3 regions of the Exiguobacterium sp. s130 genome follow, and region 2 is predicted to be linked to each of the others. Evidence: predicted binding sites of a transcription regulator. Region 2 holds the regulator's gene; each other region holds the start of a gene.
What was found. Region 2 encodes Rex, which represses fermentation and respiration genes when NADH is low (regulators of the CRP and FNR family bind a similar motif). Its sites were predicted from a motif close to TTGTGAAATATTTCACAA; they were not measured.
Positions count from the first base shown of each region.

Region 1: the regulator Rex is predicted to act here: its motif matches at 1,136-1,153, upstream of HZS85_RS13320 (cytochrome C oxidase subunit II).
Region 3: the regulator Rex is predicted to act here: its motif matches at 4,018-4,035, upstream of HZS85_RS07405 (cytochrome ubiquinol oxidase subunit I).

Region 1 is NZ_JACSNI010000005.1:154,232-161,051, forward strand. Features, by position in the region: gene HZS85_RS13310 (CDP-glycerol glycerophosphotransferase family protein) at 1-112, shown strand, start outside; gene HZS85_RS13315 (Crp/Fnr family transcriptional regulator) at 276-983, shown strand; gene HZS85_RS13320 (cytochrome C oxidase subunit II) at 1,216-1,329, shown strand; gene HZS85_RS13325 (cytochrome c oxidase subunit II) at 1,342-1,812, shown strand; gene HZS85_RS13330 (b(o/a)3-type cytochrome-c oxidase subunit 1) at 1,814-3,505, shown strand; gene HZS85_RS13335 (LuxR C-terminal-related transcriptional regulator) at 3,605-4,234, opposite strand; gene HZS85_RS13340 (sensor histidine kinase) at 4,231-5,256, opposite strand; gene liaF (cell wall-active antibiotics response protein LiaF) at 5,253-5,972, opposite strand; gene HZS85_RS13350 (PspA/IM30 family protein) at 6,032-6,649, opposite strand; gene HZS85_RS13355 (lmo0954 family membrane protein) at 6,700-6,820, opposite strand, start outside.
Region 2 is NZ_JACSNI010000001.1:9,069-15,888, forward strand. Features, by position in the region: gene HZS85_RS00080 (ATP-binding cassette domain-containing protein) at 1-673, opposite strand, end outside; gene HZS85_RS00085 (redox-sensing transcriptional repressor Rex) at 841-1,500, shown strand; gene HZS85_RS00090 (twin-arginine translocase TatA/TatE family subunit) at 1,500-1,697, shown strand; gene tatC (twin-arginine translocase subunit TatC) at 1,705-2,484, shown strand; tRNA gene HZS85_RS00100 (tRNA-Ala) at 2,589-2,664, shown strand; gene HZS85_RS00105 (S8 family serine peptidase) at 2,887-6,633, shown strand; gene HZS85_RS00110 (hypothetical protein) at 6,761-6,820, shown strand, end outside.
Region 3 is NZ_JACSNI010000002.1:668,681-675,500, forward strand. Features, by position in the region: gene HZS85_RS07390 (Cof-type HAD-IIB family hydrolase) at 1-656, shown strand, start outside; gene HZS85_RS07395 (potassium channel family protein) at 694-1,362, opposite strand; gene HZS85_RS07400 (cytochrome d ubiquinol oxidase subunit II) at 1,467-2,489, opposite strand; gene HZS85_RS07405 (cytochrome ubiquinol oxidase subunit I) at 2,502-3,899, opposite strand; gene HZS85_RS07410 (N-acetyldiaminopimelate deacetylase) at 4,134-5,246, opposite strand; gene HZS85_RS07415 (transcriptional regulator CcpC) at 5,230-6,120, opposite strand; gene HZS85_RS07420 (disulfide bond formation protein B) at 6,186-6,581, shown strand; gene HZS85_RS07425 (FAD-dependent oxidoreductase) at 6,651-6,820, opposite strand, start outside.

The DNA of each region.
Region 1 (6,820 bases), on a different contig from region 2:
ACTTGAAGAGTGCCGTCAGCACATGCAGGAATTCCAAACAAGTTGGTATGATCACCCACCAGGTCAAGCAGTTGAACGAATCGTTCATCATTATTACGGAACAGGTATGTGATACTATATCTGACGATTGCTTTAGTTTTAGAAAGCGGTCGTCAGATACTTTTTTAAAATTAATGTGAAACATTGAACAAAGTTTGACAATCTTTTGAAAATCCATTCTTTTGAACTGTGATGTTCTATACTAAAAGCAGAAGAAAAGGAGAGGAGAAATGGATATGCTGACTTGTGGAACGACTGAAGCGAATACGTTCATCTTATCACCTGAGACAAGAACGTTACTAGAAAGCTTCATGACGGAAACGACGTTCAAAAAGGATTCCATCGTCTGTTGGGAAGGGGAAATGAACGACAAGTTGTTTTATGTGAAACAAGGAGGCGTCAAACTATCGAAGTTGACGAAAAAAGGCAGTCCATTACTCATGTTCTTATATTTCAAAGGGGATCTATTTGGTGAATTTGATGTAGGAGAAGCTTTTCCGAGTTCATACAGTATCGAGACGATGGAGGATAGTATCATCGGTTTCCTCACAAAAGAAAAATTAGAGGAACTCATGAGAAAGGATGGTACTTTTGCGCTTGAGATCATGCGGTGGCAAGCATTGATGCGGAAACAGACGGAGACTAAATTGCGCGACTTGCTATTGTTCGGAAAACCGGGCGCGTTAGCTTCGACGTTACTTCGTCTCATCGCGATGGAAGGGGAACAAGTAGGAGAAACCTACCGTCTTGCAAAACGTCCATCCGATGGGGAGTTTGGTCAATTGATTGGCGCACCGCGTGAAACGGTCAACCGGATGTTCTCCCAGTGGAAAAAAGAAGGTGTCATTTCGATGACGCCAAAAGAAATCATCATTCATGATGCACAATATCTGCGTGATCTGTGTCATTGTGAAGGATGCCCAGCAGGTGTTTGTCGAATTTAATAGATAGTGTACAAACAATTCAAACGTGAAGCAGAATTTTCTGTCTCGTGTATGGATTGTTTTTTTTGTAGATGAGTCGTGCCTCCTTCTCTTGTTCAGATGTGAACTTTCTGTGTGTTTTTAGAAAGAAAAGTGCGGATTCTTCACATTTGAAGTGATATATATCACAGTTTTCAAACTTGCTGAATTCTTACAATAAAGACAAGTTCAAAGCAGGAGAGGAGTAATCACCATGGACCAAAAATCAGAATCAAACCTCAAAGGAACATTTATTGCCGTCCTGATCGTAGCAGGTATCATCATTGGGATGTGGAGCTCAATCTTTCTATTATTCTTATCACGGTAAGGGGGAGTCACAATGCATATTCATCGTCTAGAAAAAATCTGGCTGATTTTTGGAGCAGTGATGCTTGGCGTCTTTTTAACCATCATCGGCGTATCCGCTTTTGCATCCGGAAATCAACCGCCATCCGATGCAACATTGATTGATCCGACGAAAGTTGATCAAACGAAACCATTCGACAAGCCAGGACTAAAAAAAATCGATGACGACCGATACGAAGCGATCATCGTCGCACAAGCGTTCCAATTCACACCAAAAGATATGGTCATTCCCAAAGGGGCAACGGTTGATTTTTTGGTGACATCAAAAGATGTCGTCCATGGCTTTGAAATTGTCAAGACGAATGTCAATATGATGGTCGTTCCTGGTCATATCAATTCCATTGAATATACATTCAAGGAAGCTGGCGAGTATTTGGTCGTCTGTAATGAATACTGTGGATCGGGTCATCATATGATGGCAACCAAAATCAAGGTGGTGGAATAAGATGAATGCCATTTCAAAAAAATTAAGACAGTTCGAGATGGAGCGTGGTCTGCCTGCTACCGTCATCGGAATTAAGGAAGCGAAGCTCGCTTTCGCACATGTTAGTTTTTCACTCGTTGCCTTATTGATTGGTGGTTTATGTGGATTGTTGCAAACGATGGTGCGGACAGGTGTCATTCCAGAAATTGCTGGAGTCGGCTACTATGAGCTTCTCACTGCCCACGGGTTAATGCTTGCGATCGTCTTTACGACATTATTCATATTTGGATTACTGTTTTCATTTTTAGGTCAATCCTTTGGACGGTTCGAAGACTTTCCTCGACGTCTCGGGTGGGTTGGATTCTGGTTCATGATCCTTGGTGTCATCCTCGTCACATGGATGGTACTTGCAGGAGAAGCTTCCGTCCTCTATACATTCTATGCACCACTCAAGGCACATCCAGTATTTTATATTGGACTCGTCATCTTCGTCGTCGGAACGTGGATTGCTTCTGGTGCCATGTTCCGTATGTATGCTGATTATAAACGGGAACACCCTGGCGTTCATCCACCACTTCAAGCATACATGAGTATTATGACTGCCTTATTATGGGTGGTTGCGACACTCGGAGTAGCAGCGACGATTCTCTTTCAGCTCCTTCCCTTATCCCTTGGTTGGACGGATAAGGTCGGAATCGAGCTATCCCGGACGCTATTTTGGTACTTTGGTCATCCACTCGTCTATTTCTGGTTGTTACCTGCCTACATCGTCTGGTATACAGTCATCCCGAAAATCGTTGGTGGAAAGGTTTTTTCTGACGCGTTAGCACGTATGTCATTTTTATTGTTCCTCCTCTTTTCGTTCCCGGTTGGTTTTCACCATCAATTGTTAGAGCCGGGGATTTCTGCTTTTTGGAAGTATGTCCAAGTCGTTTTGACGTTCCTCGTCATCATTCCATCATTGATGACAGCCTTCTCGATGTTTGCGACTTTTGAGTTGGCGGGTCGTCGGAAAGGGGCGACCGGGGTATTTGGTTGGGTGAAAAAAATGCCGTATCGCGATGTCCGGTTCCTTGCACCGTTCATCGGGATGTTGTTCTTCATTCCTGCAGGTGCAGGTGGTGTCATCAACGCATCCCATCAACTAAACATCATCGTTCACAACACATTGTGGGTTACGGGACACTTTCATATCACGGTCGGTGCCGCTGTGGCACTGACGTTCTTCGGAACAGCCTATTGGCTTGTCCCGCTCTTACGTGGTCGAACGTTAACAGCGGCAATGAATCGTCTTGGGCTTATTCAAACGGCTGCCTGGACGATCGGAATGCTCTTCATGTCGACAGCAATGCATATCTCAGGTCTACTCGGTAATCCACGACGGACGGGTCCTGCCGCCTACTTCAAAGATTCGATCGTCGCTGACTGGATTCCATATCATGTCGCCATGGCAATTGGTGGGACGATTTTATTCATCTCGATTCTATTGTTCTTGTATGCGATGTTCCAACTTGCATTTCGTACACCAAAAGGAACGGAAGAATTTCCGATTGCTGAAACGGAAGAAGAGGCGATGGCAACGCCACTCTTCTTTGAAAATTGGAAGCTATGGATTTTTGTAACGTTCGCTTTGATTGCGTTTGCGTACACAGTACCGATTTGGCATATGATTGAAAACGCCCCTCCAGGCGCTCCGGGATGGAAGCTTTGGTAATCGTTTCGTACAACATCAAAACCCCGAACGGTCTCTGACTAAGAGACGATTCGGGGTTTTTGGCATGCGCTTAAAGAATAAGTAATGAAGGGCTAAATCTTATTTGACGAGATTATGCTTGAAGGCATAGACGACAGCTTGTGTACGGTCTACGACATCTAGTTTTGATAAGATGTTCGAGACATGTGTTTTGACGGTTTTTAAGGAAATGAATAATTCGTCCGCAATCTCTTGGTTCGCCATACCACGAGCCATCAATTGAAGAACTTCCTGCTCACGTTCCGTTAAATCATCATGTAAGTGTGTCGTAGGACGACGAAGACGTTCCATCATTTTACCGGTCACTTGTGCTGCCATGACAGATTGACCGTTTGCTGTCTTGCGAATCGCTTCTGCGATGTCAAAGGCGCTAGCTGTCTTTAAAACGTAACTCATCGCACCCGCTTCAATGACAGGATAGACTTTCTCGTCATCAAGAAAACTCGTCACGACGAGAATTTTTGCTTCCGGCCAGTCTTTGCGGATCAACCGGGTTCCTTCGACGCCATCAACTGGCTCCATCACTAAATCCATCAAGATGACATCCGGTCGGTGTTCGAGCGCCAGCAAGGCTCCCGCTTGACCTTCCGAAGCTTCAGCGACGACCTCGATGTCTGGTTGTGTGGAAAGGAAAGCAGACACACCGGCCCGGACCATCTCGTGGTCATCTACTAATAATACGCGTATCATACTTGCACCATCCGATCTTTTCTAAGTTTTACTTCGATTTGGGTTCCTTGCCCAGGAACACTGACGAGACGAATCGTTCCACCCATCTCAGCCGTTCGTTCTCGCATCGAATTGATGCCATAAGAGGCAAGTTTTTTTTCATCAACAACAAATCCAACACCATCATCATTCATGCTCAGGATAATTGTTTCGTTGAATTCTCGGAGCTCGATATCCATATGGGACGCTTTCGCGTGACGTAAGGCATTCGTTAATCCTTCTTGAACGATCCGGAACAACTCGTTTTCGATTTGTCGTGGGAGTGACATCTCTTCTAACTTCCAACTCAATTGTGTGGACTGCTTTCTAGATAATTCTTCGAGCAGTTGAGAAAGTCCTTGTTGTAACGTCATCCCTTCGAGTTCGACGGGGCGAAGTTGAAGTAAGAGCGAACGCATTTCAGACTGTGCCGTTTGTGCCATCGTCTCGACCATTTCGATTTGTTTGGCAGCAGCTTCAGGTTGAGACAAAATCGTCTGTTTGGCTGCTGTCGTCATCATCGAGATGGCATAAAGTTGTTGTGAAACGGAGTCGTGTAAATCACGTGCGAGTCGCTTGCGTTCTTCGGTGACAGCTTGAATTCGTACCTGTTCGACGTGCTGCGGACGCGTGCTGATCTTTTGAACGGTCTCGACTTGCTCGTCAATACGTTTTCCAATTCGTGACAGGCGTGTCAACGTATGAAAATAGGGACCGGGAACAATTGTGACATCTTTTCCTTGCTCCAGTTCGATGATGGCAGTCGTGACACGCTTGAAGTCACGACGCAAGAAAAAATAATGCATGCTACCGATAGCAAGCGGCAGTAGTAATGAGAGTCCGATGACGAGTAAAAGGACAGGAAAGTCTTGCTGACGGACGAACAGAACATGCCAATCGACTTGGCGTGTACTTAAGAATAACAACGTCGTCATGACGGCTGTCAAAAAGCCCGTCATGACTTGCAGAGCGATGACACCAAGCGGAAATTGATCACGTTTCATATCGAAGACACCTCCACGTTGCCAATACCGAGCATGACATGAATACGAACCTTCCGCGTCGCGTCACCATATTCTGGTGCTCGGAATTGAATGCGTCGATTGAAGAAGGTCGGAATACGGCGGATGTCCGTCTTGACGCTTCCGAAGCCGATCGACGTGTCGAGCGTATAATCATAACCGGACGGTAAAAGAATCCGGACGTCCCCGACGACGCCACTGACGACGATCAATGTTTCACCTTCCGGGACATAGGCATGCGTCAAATCGATTTCTAAATCCTTGACGATGAACTGTTCACTTAAGTCCTGTAAGACATACGGTGCATCGGCCTGGGTTGAGAAGGAGTAAGCTGGTTGAATCTTGATGCCTTCCTCTTCATATTGATGGGGGGCAATCCGTGAAAACAAAAATTCACGGACAGAATGCCGTGTCACAAGAATGATCCCAAGATAGAGCAAAATTCCGGCAATGACAAAACCGATGGCAGCCGAACTGAGGACGACGCCAGCAAGAATGATCGTACCGACGATATAAAAGAGGATCGCTAGTTTTTCATGATTGCGCCGCCGGAAATGAATCCCGACGTAATACAGCAGGAAAGGGAATAAGACACCGAACAATACATTTCCTGCACCGGATAATAGGTCATAGAATAGACCAAGGGCGAACAGGATCGATACGTAACCGACCAGTTGTTTCGTACTTAATCGTCGCACGATCAATCTCCTTTCTAACATGACAAAGGGAGGCATACGCCTCCTTCGTCATGAACTGCTTATTGGTGAATGCGGCGTTCGAGTTCAGCGATACGCGCATCGATATCATCTTCATCAACGGCTGGTTGTTTTGCTTCAGGTTCTTCCGCCGTGAACGGATGTGCTTCTTCTTTTATAGTAGCATTTGGTTCGCGATCTAGCACCTGGTTCATCTTGTTTTTTAAGTTCGAAACGTTTTCGCGCATCATCCATTCGTACCGTTTGTTCTGTAGGTCTTCGAGCTTCAACTTCAATTCGAGGGCTTCACGTTCAAGCTCATTTAACTCACGTTTCGTTTCAGCGACGAGTTCTTCGAAGAACCGGTATTGCTCTCCGTAATGTTTCGATTCGATGGCAGCACGTTCGGCGAGTTGCTGTTCACCGGCTTCGTTTGCGATTTCAACTTGTTTGAAGCGTTTATCGGCTAAATCCTTCGCTTCTTCCTGCTTTTGAGTCAGTTCCAGCAATAGTGTCCGTTGACGCTCAAGTAGTCGATCGATCTCTTTTAAATCAGCTTCTGTAGATCGAATATGACGAACGAGCTTTTTAGCAGGTACTTCGCCCTGTTCAGCGGCTTTTTTGACTTCTGTCATCATTTGTGTCGCAAAATCGTTGAGTTGATCAAACACGTTTTTCATGAAAAATTCCTCCTTGAAAGTGGTAAACAGTATGGGTATTATCTTTAAATTTAGAATCGTTTTTCGTCTAAGTCTTTCCAGTCAGCTTCAAAATGTGTTGTTGATGTACGGCGGCGGTTAAAGAGATCTTGAACATTGACACGCTGTAGTTTCATACGCATGTAACCGACG
Region 2 (6,820 bases):
AGTACCGATCGTGCGAGACGATCAGAACGGCACCACGATAACCACCGAGGTAACTTTCAAGCCAAGCGAGCGTATCGATATCCAGATGGTTCGTCGGTTCATCGAGAATGAGAAGCTCTGGTGCTTGCAGGAGCATCTTCGCTAAGGCGAGCCGTGTCCGTTGACCTCCGGACAATGTCTGGATCCGGCGTGAGTAATCGTCTGGATAAAAGCGCATGCCGTGCAGGACGGAGCGAATATTCGCTTCGAACTGATAACCACCTGCTTCTGAGAAGTCATGTTGTGCTTGATCGTACGTCTTCAGAAGTCGATCGTAAGCGACCGGGTCGTTCAAGATGTGCTCCATGCCCATCTCGATTTCCATCCGGCGCAGTGTCCGTTCTTGTTCTTGCAGATGTTCAAAGACGGTCAGCATCTCGTTCCAGATCGTCTCATTCGATTCGAGACCACTGTCTTGCGCGAGATAGCCGATTTTGACATCTTTACCTTTCATGATATCGCCCGAGTCATGACTGAGTTCACCAGCGATGATTTTGAGCAAGGTTGATTTACCGGCACCATTTCGACCGACGAGCGCAATTCGGTCGCGCTCTTGTACTTCCAATTTGATATTTTCTAAAATCGGCTCGACGCCGAATGATTTCGAGAGTTGGTTGACTTGTAAGAGTATCATTTCCATCCATCCTTCCACCCTTTAGTCTATCACGAACAAAAGCGCGAGGTCCTGCGGAATATATTATTTGTGACTCTATGTGAAGTGGTTTACAATCAAGGAGAGTAGAAAGCTTTTTGCAAAGATTTGGGTGCCACGATGGATGTGGCCGAAGGGGGAACTGCAGGATGAATGGATCAGACACAAAAATTCCACAAGCGACAGCAAAACGGTTGCCGCTATATTATCGCTTCATCCAAAGTTTATACAATTCAGGCAAGCTCCGCGTCTCTTCTGCTGAGTTAAGCGAGGCGGTGAAGGTTGATTCAGCAACGATTCGTCGCGATTTTTCCTACTTTGGGGCACTAGGGAAGAAGGGGTATGGATATAACGTTCAACATCTCTTAACGTTTTTCCGCAAAACCTTGAATCAAGATGAGGTGACGAATGTTGCCTTAATCGGGGTCGGTCATCTCGGAACAGCGTTTGCAAATTATAACTTTTTAAAGAATAATAGTACTCGGATAGTCGTTGCGTTTGATGCGGACGAAGAGAAGGTCGGAACAACGACGCATGACGTTCCAATCTATCATGTTTCGGACATGAAAGAACAAATCGAAGCGAATCAGGTCGATGTCGCCATCTTGACGGTTCCATCCCAGTTCGCACAGTCAGTAGCGGATGAGTTAGTCGAGTATGGTGTGACAGGCATTCTGAACTTTACGCCTGCACGGTTGAACGTGCCAGCGAGCGTTCGGGTTCATCACATCGATTTATCGATCGAGTTGCAGTCGTTAGTTTATTTCATGAAGCATTATTCGCAATCAGCTGAAGGAGTGAAATTATAATGGAAAACCTTATCCCGCTCACGTTAGGTATCGGACCTGCGAGTATCGGATTAATTGCTGTCGTCGCGTTGATCATCTTCGGACCGAAGAAGTTGCCGGAATTCGGTCGTGCTGCCGGTCAAACATTGAAAGAGTTCAAGAATGCCACGAACGGCATCATGGACGACGATAAAAAGGACGAACCGAAAGAGAAGTGATTGAATCATGACGGTTGATCAAGAACAAAGCATGACGTCGCACCTAGACGAACTGCGTAAGCGGATTGTCTGGTCGCTCCTCATCGTCGTCGTCCTGTTCGCTGTCGCATTTCCGCTCGTTCGACCGCTCGTCCGTTTTCTGCAAGCGGACTTAAAAGAGCTCGGTATCGGATTAAATGCCTTCAACGTCGCCGATCCTTTAATGTTGTATTTGAATCTTGCGTTCATCATCGCGCTGATTTTAGCGTCACCGTTCTGGATGTATCAACTGTGGGCATTTGTCCGACCAGGGCTTTATGAAAAGGAACAAAAAGCAACACTGACGTATATTCCAGTCATCTTCTTTCTATTTTTGGCTGGTGTAGCCTTCTCGTATTTCTGGTTGCTTCCCTTCTTGCTCGAAGTCTCAACGGATCTCGGGAAAGAATTGGGGATCGAGCAAGTCATCGGGGTCGAAAACTACTTCAGTTTCTTGATCCGGTTGACGATGCCGTTTGGTCTTCTCTTCCAATTGCCGGTCGTGACGATGTTCCTGACACGTCTTGGTCTTGTGACGCCATATTTCATGCGAAAGAATCGAAAATATGCGTATTTCGCGCTGTTCGTCGTTGCGGCATTGATCGCACCGCCGGACGTGACGTCACACTTGATGATCTCAGTGCCGTTGTTCGTTCTCTATGAAATCAGTATCTTGATTTCCGCGCGGACGTATAAAAAGGTCTTGATCCTCGAGCAACAGGCAGAGCTTGAACGACAGGCGGATTTGATGCGTGAATTGAATAAATGAATCGTGAATTCCTTCCAGCCATTTCGGGAGGAATTCTTTTTTATGAAAGCGTTATGTTTATATTGATAAAGCAGTTAGCGATGCGTATACTGAAGATAATTCATGGGGGCTTAGCTCAGCTGGGAGAGCGTTTGGCTGGCAGCCAAAAGGTCGTCGGTTCGATCCCGATAGTCTCCACCAAGTTCATACGTTCAACTCCTCGAGTGCTCGAGGAGTTTTTTTATGTTCCCAGTTAAATTCCTTCCAAATATAAAATGTCACCAAAAAGAAAAAAATTAAAAAAATAGACAAATATAAATTGTTTATTTCCATTAACTTCATTAAACTAAAAATACAGAATTTTCGTTAAACTGTTTTATTAGTATTACTACTATGGTTTTACAGAAAAGGGGAAACGAACGCATGAAGAAGAAGATTGCACTTATGGCAGCCGTCTTAATGACGTCTTCCAATCTAGTCAGTGCGCAAGGTGCACTGTCCTCGCAAGACAAAGCGACGGGTCAAAAACCGCAGGCGCTCTCACTGAAGAAATCGGGACAAGAAAAGAACTACAAACAATCGGATAAAGTCCGAGTCGTCATCGAGATGGAACAAAAACCGGCGATTCAAATCGCCCAATCTCAAAACAAGCGGTATAGCACATTGAGCAATGCCGAAAAGGAATCGATCAAGGATCGACTCGTCAGCGTCCAAAAATCAGTCAAGTCAGCTATCGCTAAAAAGGCGATTCCTGTTACATATAAAGAAAGCTTCACAACCGTCATCAATGGATTCAGTGGTGAAGTGAAGTTCGGTGACATCGAAGATATCAAACAACTCGAAGGAGTCAAAAGTGTACATATCGCGCACGAATATGCGCGCCCAACCGTCGATAAAGGTGCCAAGCCAGACATGCTGTACAGCAAGGACATGGTCAATGCGAAGGAAACGTGGCAGGACTATGGCTTTAAAGGGGAAGGAACCGTCGTCGCGGTCATCGATACGGGGATTGATCCATCGCACAAAGACATGGTCTTGAGTCCAGAGACAAAGGTGGATTTAACCTCTTCGAAGGTCGAGAGTGCGAAAGAAACAAAAGGTTTAAAAGGAAAGTATTTCACGGAAAAAGTACCGTACGGCTATAACTATGCCGATCACGACAGCGAAATCCGTGACTTAGGTGCGGGGGCATCGATGCACGGGATGCACGTCGCAGGTACGGTCGGAGCAAACGGCGATGAAGCAAACGGTGGTATCAAAGGGGTCGCGCCGGAAACACAGCTCCTCGCGATGAAAGTCTTCGGAAACGATCCAGGAATGCCATCGACATTCAGCGATATCTACATTAAAGCGATCGATGATGCGATTGCACTCGGAGCCGATGTCATCAACATGAGTCTCGGTTCGACGGCATCGTTCGTCAATTCAGATGCTCCAGAACAACGCGCAATCGTCAACGCGATGAACAACGGTATCTTGTGTGCGATCTCTGCTGGTAACTCGGCGTTTGCAGGTCATGGTGCGGGTAATCCATATACAGCAAACCCGGATATCGGTGTCGTTGGTGCACCAGGATTGACGAGCCAGGCGCTCCAAGTCGCGTCACTCGAAAATACGAAATTGACGCTTGAAGGCATGGCGCTGACGATCGACGGTCAGGATGCCGGTTATTTGGCATACCAAAAACAAGATTCGCCGAATCCGATTGCCGTCTTCGATAAAGAGAAGAAGGATGTCGTGTATGTCGGTGACGGTCAAGCTTCGAACTATGAAGGTAAAGACGTCAAAGGGAAAGTCGTCTTCGTCGTGCGTAACGGTGGTTTCAACTACGGTATGATCCAAGCAGAAGCTGAGAAGCAAGGGGCAGCAGGTGTCATCGTCCGCGGTCGAGTCGATCACGGGGATTACGTCAGCATGGCGCTCAACAATCCGACGATTCCACTCGTCACGCTTAGCATCGCGGACGGGAATGATCTCGAAGCAAAAGCAAAAGAAGGCAAGGCAATCGCAGTGACATTTGACGGAAAAGCGGTCTCAACCGATAACCCGGTCGCAGGACAAATGTCTGACTTCACGTCATGGGGTGTCACGCCAAGCCTTGACTTCAAGCCAGAAATCACGGCACCAGGTGGGAAAATCTATTCGACGCTTAATGATAACGAGTATGGCGTCATGAGCGGTACATCGATGGCAGCACCACACGTCGCTGGTGGAACAGCACTCGTCATGCAACGGATTGCGAAGGACTTCAAAGTCACTGGTGCAACACGCGTTAAACTCGCCAAAAACATCTTGATGAATACATCGCGTCCGCAACTCGATCAAGGAAAATACAACGCAGAACTGAAAACAGGCAACTTCTACTCCCCACGTCGTGAGGGAGCTGGACTGATGGATCTTCGTGCTGCGATGAAGACACCAGTCGTCATCACAGAGACAAAGTCAGGTGAAGGCAAGGCATCCTTGAAGGAAGTCGGCGAGAAGTTCACATTCACGCTTGATTTAAAAAACTACAGCAATGAAAAAGTGACGTATAAGCTAGCGGGAACGGTTCAATCAGATCTCGGTGCACAAGGATCGAACTTCCTTGAAGCAAATGGAATCTTCAAAAAAGGAACGATTGGTACGGTAGATGCCAACATAGGCACATACCCGATCTCATTTGCAGTCGGCTCGAAGAAAGCGAGTTCAGTCTCGATTAATCCGAAGAGCTCAACGAAAGTCAGCGTGTCAGTCGATTTGAAGAACACGACTGACTGGGCGAACGAGCTTCCGCTTGAACAAGTCTTTAAAAACGGCTACTTCGTCGAAGGATTCGTCCGTCTGGTCGATACGAAGAGCAAAAATCCAGAACTGACAGTTCCTTATGTTGGATTCAAAGGAAAATGGGATCAAGCTCCGATTTTAGATGCACCATTGTACGATAAAAACAACACGTTCTACGGATTGACAGGTCTAGCGACTGAAGTGAAGGACGATTTCGAATTCCTTGGTACGAATGCCGCTGGAAAAGTTGTCGCGAACAAAGTCTCGTTCTCACCGAACAACGACGGTAGCGCAGATGAAGCTTTCCCGATCATCTCATTCCTTCGAAATGCGAAAAAAGTCGAGTATTCGATTCTTGACCGGAATAAAACAACACTTCAGAAGCTTGATATGCAAACGGACGTCGTCAAGAACTACTATGATAGCGGTTCAGAGAACGGCTACACACCAGTCACAAGCGCTGCTTGGGACGGAACGATCAACGGGAAACCGGTCAAAGATGGTCTTTACTACTACAAAGTCAAATCGGTGATCGATTATCCGAACGCAAAATGGCAGACGAATCTCTTCCCAGTCTATGTCGATACGAAAAAGCCAGCAGCGACTGTGAAATGGAATGCTGCGAAATCAACACTTTCATGGACAGCAGGCGACCAAGGAACAGGAGTTGCGTCATACAATATCCTCGTCAATGGCAAGAGTGTCTTAAAGCAACCACTTGCCGCAACAGAAAAAGCGTACACGTTGACGGATCTGCCGGAGCGCGCGAAGATTGCCTTCGTCGTCAAAGACTATGCTGGAAACAGTGTGAAAAAAGACGTCAACACGACAGGCGTTGATAAAGCCGTACCAAATGTTCAAATCGATACACCGGTCGCTCTTGGTCTTGCAACATCAAAAGTCATCAACATCGCGGGTCATGTCTCTGATGAGTCAGGTATCAAATCGTTCAAGATCAACGGAAAAACTGTTAAACTGCGTTTCGATGCAGCCCAACAAAACTATGCGTTCAGCCATGACGTGACGTACACGACGGATGGCGTCAAGTCATTCAAGGTCGAAGCGTACGATGGAAAAGGGAATCGTGTGGCGTTCAACCGTCAAGTCATCATCGACACAGAATTACCAACGATTCGTGTCACAGCACCAAAAACCGTCTCAAGTAAAACAAAAACAGCTGAGATGAAGATCGTACTTCGCGATAACTACAGCGAATTACGCTTCGACTTCAATGGTAGCGCGGAATACCGCCGGACGTTCAAAGAACCGTACGTCATGAAAGCCTTCAAAAAGACGATCACGAAAAAAGTGACGCTCAAAAAAGGAAAAAACACGTACAACTTGAAACTGAAGGATCTGGGTGGACACGTCGTTACGAAAACAGTCGTCATCACGAAAAAATAAGGTAACATTGAACAAGCCAGGCGGACATCCGTCTGGCTTTTCGTTGTGTATCGAAGCGCCATGAAGGGTTTATGAGACGAGTGGAGCGGGAAATTTAAGAGCAGAAACAATTAGAGGGGGAACAACCATGAATCCGTTTACGACATTAATCGCCTTCATCGTGGGGTGTCTCGTCTTATATCTCGGT
Region 3 (6,820 bases), on a different contig from region 2:
CACTCGCGACTGGACGCGGTCCCGCAATGTTATCTGGGATTCGTGAGTTGCTCAACATTGATACGATCATCGGTTACAACGGGCAAATTGTGGTTCATCAAAACGAAATCATCTACAAACGTCCACAACCTAAAGTCGATCTGACACATTTGACGCAACAAGCAAAGGAAAACGGACATACGCTTGTCTATCTTGGCGAAACAAAAGGTTTTACAACGAAATCAAATGATTTTCATGTCGTTGATTCGCTCGGTGATCTCGACATGCCGTTACCGCTTCACGATGAAGAAGCCTTCTTGTCTCACGATGTGTTCCAAACGCTTGTCTACTGTACGGCAGAAGAAGAAACAGATTACATCAAACGTTACGATGCTTTTGATTTCATTCGCTGGCATCCCCATGCGATGGATGTCATCAACGTCGGTTCCTCGAAAGCAGAAGGCATCAAACAGTTCTTGAAATTGACAAACATTCGCCGCGAGGATACCTTTGCTTTTGGAGATGCTCTCAATGACCTTGAAATGCTACGCTATGTCGGGACTGGTATTGCAATGGGCAACGGACTTCCGGAAACAAAAGCCGCTGCCGATTATGTCACGAAACCTATTCTTGAAGACGGTATCGCACATGGACTTAAAGAATTCCAACTCATCTAATAGATAGATGTAAAGCTGAGGCATGCCTCAGCTTTTTTTAATTCTTTACTTTATGAATCGCGCGTTCTAAGCGATCAAGATCTTCATTCTCACCAATGACGACGAGATAATCGCCTTTTTCAATGACTTCATCTGCCTGCAAGGAGATCATGACATTTTCACCCCGTTTGATGGCGACAACGTTTGCTCCATATTTACTTCGTAAGTCGAGATCAATTAAGGTTTGTTTTGCCATCTGATCACTGACTTTAATCTCAACGATTGAAAATTCTTGTGATAAGTCTAAGTAATCAAGGATATTCGAACTCATCAATCCGTTCGCAATCCGAACCCCCATATCCCGCTCAGGGTGAACGATGAAATCCGCTCCGATTTTTCGCAATACTTTTTCATGGTAATCATTCGTTGCTTTGACGGTGATCGATTGTACACCAAGCTCTTTTAAGATCAACGTCGTCAAGATAGACGCTTGAATGTTCTCCCCAATAGCGACGATGACATGATCAAAGTTTCGAATCCCCAAACTTTTTAAAACGTTCTCATCGGTCGTATCGGCAATGACAGAATGTGTCGCAATCCCCATGAATTCGTTGACACGTTCCTCATCGGAATCAATTGCCAAGACATCATAGCCGTTTTTCGATAATTCGCGGACAATCGAGCCACCAAAACGCCCTAGTCCGATTACTGCAAACTCTCCATTCATTTTCACAACTCTCCTTCACAATCGCTCTTCCTTAGTAGTGTACCCGATTCAATTTAAAAATACTATAAACGCCTCTGCGAATCGCAGAGGCGTTTATCCATTCATTATTTTGATGATTTTCCACGTACATAATCGTTATCGAACAAGAAGAGCCGTAAAATCAAATACAACGCCGGAATTAAGAGTAAAAGTCCGAAGATGAAAACGACGACGAGTGCGGAAGCCATCGTTTCGTTTACGACTGCTTTGTTGATATCGATATATGGATACAAGATATACGGCAAGTGTGTATATCCGTAACCAAACCACGCGACTGCATATTGTAGCATGACCGCGACGAACGCGATGCCATAGTTTTTCTTCATATAGACGAGTGTCACGGCAATGAGGAAAAATAAGAAACTAGCAGCGAACCACCACCAGTTGCCGTTTAGGATATTTTCATAATGCCATGCTGCTTGGTTCTTCAGTCCAAAGAAGACGAGCGCACAGACGAGGATTGTTGGTCCACTCCAGAAGAGTGCCCATTTCCGAATAAGCGGCGTAGCTCCCTCATCTTTCGCTTTATCCGCGTAGAATAAGAGGAACATCGCGCTGATGTATAAGACAGATACGATAGCGAGCGCTACGACCGTCCACGAGTAAAAGTTCGAAAATAATTTCGTTCCTAAAAACTCAACTGTATCATTCGTTTTGCGGATGAAACCACCTTGACTGATCGTCAATGTCGTCGACATCGCAGCAGGAATCAGCAACCCTGTCGCTCCATATAAAAATGTGTAGAACATGCTGTCATTTGATCCATAATTGGCGAACGCATAAAAACTACCACGAATCGCAATCAAGACAAGAACAATTGACGCTGGTACGAGTAGTGCCGTACCGAAATAGTAAGCGGAGTCTGGGAAGAACCCAACTAGTCCTACGAAGAAGAATACGAAGAAGACATTCGTTACCTCCCAAACAGGAGAGAGGTAACGAAGAATCAATCGATTCGTCAGATGATCCCGCTTCGTATATTTTGAATAAAAGGCGTAAAATCCAGCACCGAAGTCAATTGAGGCAACGATGAGATATCCGTACAGGAAAGTCCAAAGGACCGTGATCCCTAGTGTTTGAACGTCCAAATCGTTCCCTCCTTACTTGTTATCATCCACGAACATTGCTTCACCGCGTGCATGGTGGTTTTCAGCAAGTTCTTGAAGTTCTTTTCCAACCGTGTTTTTCTTAAACATCCGTAATAAGACGACCGTACAAATCGTGCCAAGCAACAAGTACAATGCACTGAATAAAATGAGCATCGGACCAACCGCTGTTGAAGTCGTCGCCGCGTCCGCTGTTCGCATGATACCGTAAAGCGTCCAAGGTTGACGACCAATCTCAGCGTACATCCATCCCGCTTCGATTGAAATCATCGCTAACGGACCACCGATGAACACCCCTCGTAAAATCCACTTATTATATGGATTCAATTTTTTCAATCGGAATGCCAAGATGAACAAAGCAGAGATAGCAGTCAAGTACATCCCAATCGATACCATGATATCAAAGAAATAGTGGACGATCAGTGGTGCTTGATCTTCTTTTGCGAATTCGTTTAAACCGATGACTTCCGTATTCGGAGCCCCACCTGCAAGAATTGAGAGCGCATATGGGATTTTGACGGCTCCTTTGATTTCATAACTGCCGTCTTCTTGCTGATCAAGTATCCCACCAAAAATCAATTCTGCTTCATTTGTCGTATCAAAATGCCATTCCGCAGCTGCTAGTTTTTCTGGCTGGTATTTCGCTAAATATTTCCCTGAGAAGTCACCGACAAGTGCTGTCGAGAACGCGAAAATCAGACCAGCCATGACAGTGAGACGAAGAGCTTTCTTATGATATGCCGTCTCTGCTGCTGAGAGTGTCTTTTTGCGAAGCAAATGGAACGCCGCGATTGCTGCCAAGATAAAGGCAACAGTCAAGTAAGCTGAAACGATGACGTGTGTCGCCTTCGTCGGTGTCGCTGTATTAAACATTGCTTTTAATGGTTCGATTTGCGTCAACGTACCATTAACGATCTTAAATCCTTCTGGTGAGTTCATGAAGGAGTTGACTGTCGTGATGAAGAACGCTGATGCTGTCGCACCAATGACGACTGGAATCCCAATCAACCAGTGCAACCACGGATTTTTGAACCGGTCCCACGTATACAAGTAAATACCAAGGAAAATCGCTTCAAAGAAGAACGCGAACGTCTCCATAAATAGTGGCAGAGCAATTGTTTGACCCGCTACTTGCATGAGTGACGGCCAAAGTAATGATAGTTGCAAGCCGATTGCCGTCCCTGTTACGACACCGACCGCTACGGTAACGACGTATCCACGCGTCCACCGTCTTGCTAATAAGATATAATCTGGATCTTTGCGTTTCAGACCGATGAATTCAGCTGCCAGTACCATGAGCGGTACTCCGACACCAATCGTCGCGAAAATAATATGAAACGCTAGTGTGAGCCCTGTCAACAATCGACTGAGCACTACGGGATCATTGAACATGTATTTAGCCCCCTCTTCCTAAAACATACTTCTCTATATGGTCTATAACCGTATCATAGAGAACATAACCCTTTGTGTCTGTTTATAATGTTTGATGTAACAAATTGTTCACATATACACGTGATTTTTTTCACAAAATGTTCGAAAACTCTTATTCCTACATATATTAAAAACTTTCCCATTCCTGAATTCGAAAGGGAAAGCTTTATATCCTTTATTATTTCATAAAAACTTTTAAACATACTCTCGGAAATAATGGTCAAGTAAATCAATGACAAAAGAAATGGCTGATTCATCCGGGTTTAATGTTGGTTGATGCAAACCAGATGTCGGATTATCGACGCCGAGCCAGAACATCATCCCTGGGATCTCTTTCAGCATGAAACCAAAATCTTCCCCTGTCATCGCCGCGTCACATTCGATATAGTTGGCATTCATCTTGACGAATGATGAGAATTTATCCACGATTTGCCGGTCGTTGACGACTTCATAATAGCGATTACCGAATTGCAGATCGATTTTAACACCAAACGAAGCTTCGATTCCTCGAATGATGTCACGGACACGACGTTCGAGTTTTTCCATGTCTTCGCCGTTTAGCGCACGCATCGTTCCGTCAAGAACCGCTCTACCAGCAATGACATTCTCACGAATACCTGCATCCACTTTCCCAATCGTGATGACACTACAATTCATCGGATTAATGGATCGACTGACGATCGTTTGCAATTGCATGATCAAGGCTGCTTGCGCAACAACTGTATCAATCGTCAAATGAGGAAAAGCCGCATGACCACTTTGACCATAGATCGTGATATGAACTTCTCGAGCACTCGCGAACAGTACGCCTGGACGACTAGCAATCGTACCGACTGGATATTCCGGTGCAACGTGAAGACCATACATCTCACTCGGACGATATTTTTCAAATAACGGACTTTTAATCATCGGCTCCGCCCCGCCCGGTCCTTCTTCTGCCGGTTGGAATAAAAAGACGACATCATCCATGACTGGTAGTTCAACGATCCGTTTCATCAACCCTAAAGCAATCGAGGCATGCATGTCATGACCACATGCATGCATGAACCCTGGGTGTTCTGAGCAATACGGAAGCCCTGTCGCTTCTTCAATCGGTAACCCATCAATATCTGCGCGATACCCGATCGTTCGGTTTCCAGTCAATCCTTTCACTCGAACGAAAACACCCGTTTCGAACGTGTCATATGTGACACGATCTGGCGGATATGCACGAATTTGTTCCAATATAAAAGCTTGCGTCTTAAATTCCTTGAACCCGGGTTCCGGTATTTTATGAAGCGCGCGCCGCATTTCAATGGCGTATTCCATCTGACTGACTTCCTCCTTCTTCTTTTACGATGTCCCAAAAAGCTTGGACTTGTTTTAATTCAAGCATCGACTCCGTGGACAAGATCCAAGTATCTCGCTTCAGTACTTTTCCGGATGATGTCTTCAACGGAAGCTGCATGACTTCATTCGATTGCTGAATCGTCGACTCAGGTAAGATCGCAAAACCGATGCCATGTAACGCCATCTGTTTGCATGTCTCGATTTGGTCGACGACCAGTGTCCGAGATGGGGGACTTGCGAACCGATCTTGCCACCACTCTAAAATTTCTTGATAGTACGTCGAATCACTTTTGAACTGGATGAACGGGCGATCCGTCACACGCAATTGTTCAATCGACGTCAACTCACTATCAACTAGATAGAGCGGGTCTGAAAAAAGGCGCTCTTTAACACCTTTCCAGTCCGGGTTTCCACGAATGATCCCGATATGAAAGTGTTCCTCTAACATATGACGCATCATCTCACTTGACCATCCGGTGACCAACTGGACACGCACATGCGGATAACGCTCGACGAATCGTTTTAAGACACGGGGAAGCCAATATTGCCCCATGATGGAGGCGACAGCAATTCGAAGTGTTCCATACACGGCTCCCTCTTCTGCTGTCAATTCACTTTTTAGTTCCAGTTCCTTCCGATTCATCTCTTTTGCGAGACCAATCACTTTTTCTCCTTGCGGTGTGATGCTTAAGCCACGCGATGAACGAATGAATAGTTTGGTTCCCCAGCGTCTCTCAATCGCAACAAGACGTTGACTAAGCGCAGGTTGTGAAACGAATAATCGTTCAGCAGCTCGCCTCATATTCAATTCTTCCGATAAAGTGATCAACATTTCCATTTCCGACACTTGCAATGTGAGATTCGACTCCTCATGATATAAGATGGCATTAGTTTAACACGTTAGAAAGGACGATACATATGACACGCTATCATTTTATGTTCATCATCTCAACGATTGCAACGCTTGGCAGTCTCTATTTTAGTGAAATTCGTGGATTCATCCCTTGCCCTCTCTGTTGGTGGCAACGACTATTCATGTATACGACAGCCTTTTATTTACTTATTTCCTTATTCCGGTCGAAAACGATCGATCCACTCTTTGTACGCCTATATGTGCTTGCCGGCTTTGGTGTCGCCTTGTACCATGTCATCCTTGAGCGTTTACCCGATGGCGAAGCGTTATGTTCGAGTGGCTGTCTCATCAAATGGGTCAACTATTTCGGTTTCTTGACGATTCCGATGATGAGTCTCATTGCCTTTACATTACTATTAATTCTGGCGTTCTATCCAGCACGTTCGAACAATGAAGCGTAAGATATGAATCTTTGGTCAATACAAAGAAGGAGAAGTCAATTCGGCTTCTCCTTCTTTCGTCATTTTACATCACGTCCATCGATTGAAAACACTTACGGCGCTTGAGAACGCAAGCTCTGAGAGTTGTCCCGTCCCTTCACACCAGTCTCCGACGAAAGCGACACCTGCATGTCCCGGAATTTGAGTCGCAAGAGGACCTTGCCCCATTTTCCATTTGATTTCTTGTACGACTGCTCGTT